One region of the Paenibacillus marinisediminis genome, then DNA from elsewhere that is predicted to be linked to it. Evidence: riboswitches for the same ligand, from Rfam matches in the RefSeq annotation. Region 1 holds a riboswitch; the other holds the start of a gene.
The links. Region 1 has a riboswitch for cyclic di-AMP ahead of ACXX53_RS12725 (CAP domain-containing protein). Riboswitches for the same ligand answer to the same signal wherever they lie in the genome.
Positions count from the first base shown of each region.

Region 2: linked by a shared signal. The riboswitch ahead of kdpF (K(+)-transporting ATPase subunit F) and the one ahead of ACXX53_RS12725 (CAP domain-containing protein) in region 1 are both predicted to bind cyclic di-AMP.

Region 1 covers NZ_JBTGUH010000004.1:335,494-337,947, reverse strand. Annotated here, with positions in the region: gene ACXX53_RS12730 (YutD-like domain-containing protein) at 1-616, shown strand, start outside; cyclic di-AMP (ydaO/yuaA leader) riboswitch at 762-890, shown strand; gene ACXX53_RS12725 (CAP domain-containing protein) at 896-1,693, shown strand; gene ACXX53_RS12720 (NAD kinase) at 1,823-2,454, opposite strand, start outside.
Region 2 covers NZ_JBTGUH010000004.1:171,089-173,542, reverse strand. Annotated here, with positions in the region: cyclic di-AMP (ydaO/yuaA leader) riboswitch at 247-478, shown strand; gene ACXX53_RS11995 (hypothetical protein) at 595-1,005, shown strand; cyclic di-AMP (ydaO/yuaA leader) riboswitch at 1,044-1,210, shown strand; gene kdpF (K(+)-transporting ATPase subunit F) at 1,472-1,552, shown strand; gene kdpA (potassium-transporting ATPase subunit KdpA) at 1,594-2,454, shown strand, end outside.

The DNA.
Region 1 (2,454 bases):
CAAGAGCACGAAGGATACAACGATGTTTGGGATCATGGACTATATTAATGAATATTGCAATTTCGGCTGTGCTTATTTCATCTTGGAGAAAAAGCCTTCTAAGGACGGACGTGGACGCACGATAGAATCTTGGGAGTCAGATGCGGAGATGGAAGGCGCTGCTGCAGCCGAGGACGTGACTGACGGCGCAGATATGCAGCAGGGCATATCGTTATCACCGCGCCTTGCAGAGGCTGACGATAAGCAGGATGCTTCAGAAGCGGGCTCAGACGAGCCGATCTCGCGTGCGGAACGTTATAGACGTATAGAGCGTCAATTCCGCACAGAGCGCAGCGATAAGCAGGAGCGAAACGGGCGTCCGGTTCGGCAGGATAGACAAGCTCGCGGGGAGCAGGACCGTGGACCACGATCAGAACGAAACGAGAAGCCGGATCGTGCGGAACGTAATGACCGTGCTGAACGCGGTGATCGTGGAGACCGCAATAAGTCGAACCGTCAGCAGCGCAACCGCTTCAAGACCAGCAAACAAGGCGGACAGCAATCAGGCGGTAAACCGCAGACCGGAAGCGGGCGTGACAGTGAAATGCAACGAGCTACAGAAAGTGTACGCTCATAATAAGAGTAAGACAGGCCAACCGTTTATATATGCGGTTGGTCTTTTTGTATTCCTGCGATATGGGTCTGATGTAATAATATGTATTAAATTACAATAAATTTGAAATGATTGCTGCTACCAAACATGTTACAATTCTGTAAGAAATTCAAAAACAAAGCCGAAGCTCATAAGAGCGCGGGGGAACCACATATGGGGGTGAAATCGTGTATGCGATCGAGGAGACTCTTTCACTCGAACCCGACAGCTAACCTCGTAGGCTACAAAGGGAGAGAATTGATGATGAAGAAACACATGTTCACATTGGCAGTAGCAGGCGTACTAGCTTGCAGCCCATTTTTGGCTGCAGGATCCGCTGCAGCAGCGCCAGCACAAGCAACAAACTGTGATGCAGTTAAGGTTCAATATAGCTTTAACTCGTCCAATTGGAATGCGGCATTGCAACAATGGTTAGCAACATGGAAACCAATCATTCATACACCAGGACAAGGTCATAACCCGATTTTTGATCAAGGTCAGATTCAAGACCCGAACTGTGATCAAGGTCAGAACCAAGATCAGAACCAAGGTCAGATCCAGGATCCGAATAATGGTCAAGATCAGAACCAAGGTCAGATCCAAGATCCGAATAATGGTCAAGGTCAGAACCAAGATCAGAACCAAGGTCAGGACGAGAACTCACAGGCTAACGACGATCAGAACCAAGCTAATCTCTCAGAGTATGCCGCACAAGTTGCAGAGCTTGTTAACCAAGAGCGTGCAGCGGCAGGCTTGTCTCCTTTGACAGTCGATAGCAAGCTGTCTGATGTAGCGATGCTTAAAGCCAAAGACATGTATGACAATAACTACTTTGATCATCAATCGCCTACGTATGGTTCTCCATTTGATATGATGCAAGCAAATGGAATTACGTACAGAACAGCAGGTGAGAACATTGCTAAGGGTCAGCGTTCACCGCAGGAAGTAATGGACGCATGGATGAATAGCGCAGGTCATCGTCAAAATATTTTGAATAGCAGCTACACGAAGATTGGCGTAGCTTACTACAACGGCGAATGGGTTCAAGAATTCATAGGCTAAATTAATTATCAGGTTGTCTCAACATTCCTTCCAGTGAAGGTTGAGACAACCTTTTTTTGTTGCCTAATAAACAGACAAAAGGCTATCCCTACGGTGGAAAACAATAGAGGGATAGCCTGCTACAAGTATTTAACGAGAGTCGTCTTGGCCGATAAAGGCTTCTCGGACGCGATTCCAGAATGGATATGGACGATAACGGACAAAAGTCACCTTCTGATCTGCGACTCGACAGCGAACGGAGCTTAGGTTGTCCAGCGGTACGTTCACATGATCGATCGTTAATAACAGACGCTGACGCTTGCGTGAATAAATATCGATATGATGATGCTTCGGCAGAACAATAGAAGATCCAAGCGTACGGAATACCCGATTGTTGATCGATGCGATCTCTGCCATCTGTATAGACTCAATGGAAGGATGCACCATGGCTCCGCCTAAGCTCTTGTTATAAGCTGTACTTCCCGACGGGGTGGAGATACAGATGCCATCTCCTCTAAACATCTCAAACCGTTGATTGTTAATGTCAATCTGAGCGACTACGGTGCCGTCGACACTTTTGAGCGTGAATTCATTAAGTGCAATATATTGCTGAACTCCACCGTCTTCACGCTTGATCGTCAGCTCGATCAATGGGTATTTAACCTTGCGAGGTGAGATAGCTTCCAGTGAAGCCTGATCGGCCATAAGCTCGACGAGTGTCTGGATCTCATCAGCTTGCCAATCGGCATAGAAACCTAAATGTCCTGTGTGTATACCTACAA
Region 2 (2,454 bases), 160 kb from region 1:
AACGATTGCTTTATGTCGAAAAAACGATTACAACCATACCGTTCTTAAATTATCTGATCTATACTGCATCAATCTAATAAACGCTAGAATAAACGAGCAAGACATAGCTGTGAATATGAAATTACAAGATAGTGTGTGATTAGTCACATGAATCTAGCTTTAATAATTCAATAGCAACTTTCAGTTTCGTTTACATGAAGGTTGTGAGAGGCGTAAGATACATTTCAGAAATTGATCATTGCCGTTGCGATTTCATCGCTGAATTCCGCGTATTGCGGAAACGGGGGAACCATTATCGCGAATAATATAGCTTGCAGCCGCAAGATGATTGGAGCTGCCAAGCGGATAATATTCGCTGGGGTGAATCCGGTTAAGGACATATTCACGAAGTTCAAGTGAGTTGTCGCTTCAACCAGTAGGGCGACTCTTCGATTCCGAACCCGACAGCTAACCTCGTAAGCGTCCGAGGAGAGGCGCGTTTATGCTAAAGTACATGAAGTATTAGGTCAGGTACATTAGATACAGCGCATGCAGATCAGCCTCTTACCCGAATGAATGATGCGTTTGCGGACATTTTAGGAGGTAGTGAGGATCATGTATGATACGGATCGAACCATTGCGGTATTCGCTCCTAATGCTATGGGAGTGGACTTCGTTCGATCGCTTAAGGGAGCCGGAATCCCGGTTGCCGCAGTTGTTAACAATGCTCAGTGCGATGCCCGGATGAAAAAGCTTGGTGTGAAAAATATTTGGCGCATCAACACATCCAAGTCACTGACAGACTCTCAGCCTTCGCGGAGAGTAGGACGAATTTATTTATTTGAAACGAGCTTTGCGTTGACCTGTCGACTGTTGAAGCACTGTCGACCATGGACCACAGACAGTATCGTGGTCATTACGAAGCATCATAATCCAAGATCGATCTATCAGCTGCTCGGAGCGGATATGGTATTGTACACACAATCCGAGCAGGTATCGTTTCTACTGACGGACCTGATCAGTTAGCAGAGCTGCAGGTTGATCCTAATTTCATAGAGCCAAGGCCAAGCTCATCGCTTAATCCCTGTTGCAGGGGAGCGGGGGAACCAATTAGGCATGTCAGAGTGAGAAAAGCTCAGTCATGCAGGGGTGAATCTCGGCGGCCAGCCGAGTAGGGCGACTCATGCGCCCGAATCCGTCAGCTAACCTCGTAAGCGTCCATAGAGGCAGCCTTCTTTCGTCGTGCAGGATGTCCGGCTTTCTATAGCTGTGACTGGATAACCGCATGGGAAGAGGACCCCCTCTTTCCGTGCGGTTTTTTGCGATTCGGCGCTGAAATTAGGAGAATCGTGCTTCATTTGTTCATAAGGGGTGTGAAGACTGTGCTGGATGTCATTATGGTCGCGCTGCTAGGGCTGCTGTCCTCGATCGTATATATCGTATATCGTTGGAGCGCTTCTGAATTAGAAAGCTGATTAGCGAGGTGAACGTCATGATGATCGCGCTGGGAGTGCTTGTAGCGGCACTGTTTATCTATCTTGGCTACGCATTGGTTAAACCAGAGAAATTTTAGATTCCTATAGGGGTTATAAGCGAGAAAGGTGGAGCTGCACAATGACAGCTTTGGGCTGGTTATCTATTGGTATTACGATTGTGATCGTTATTTTGCTGGCGCGACCGGTAGGGCATTATTTGGCGAAGGTGTTCAATAACGAAGGAGCACCGCTGCCAGGCGACCGCATTCTTGGTCCGGTTGATCGCTTCTTGTTCAAGATATTCGGGATACGAGAAGTGAATCAGAGCTGGAAGGGCTATGCGATGGCTCTCGTGCTTACGAATGTTGTGATGATCGGAATCACGTATACGATCTTTCGAGTGCAGGCTTACCTGCCCCTGAATCCAAGCGGTGTCCCGAACATGGAGCCCAGCTTGGCCTTTAATACCGCGATCAGCTTTATGACGAATACGAATCTGCAGCACTATAGCGGTGAAACGGGTTTATCTTACTTGTCGCAGATGGTCGCCATCGTATTCCTCATGTTTACTTCTCCGGCGACTGGGCTTGCGCTCGTATTTGCTATTATCCGCGGGCTTACTGGCAGACCGATGGGTAACTTCTTCGTTGATATGGTTCGATCGATTACTCGGGTGCTCATGCCGATCGCAATCGTCGCAACTGTGCTGTTCGCAGCATGTGGAGTGCCTCAGACCTTGTCGCCAAGCGAAACGGTCACGACACTGCAGGGAGAAGAGCAGACGATTGTGCGTGGTCCTGTAGCCTCATTTGTAGCGATTAAAGAGCTCGGCAACAACGGAGGAGGCTTCTATGGCCCGAACTCAACGCATCCGCTTGAGAACCCGAATGCATTAAGCAATACGCTGCAGATGATCTTGATGCTGCTCGTGACGACAGCCACGCCGTTTGCTTACGGCAAGATGGCTGGAAACGCCAAGGAAGGCAGGACGCTGTTCGTC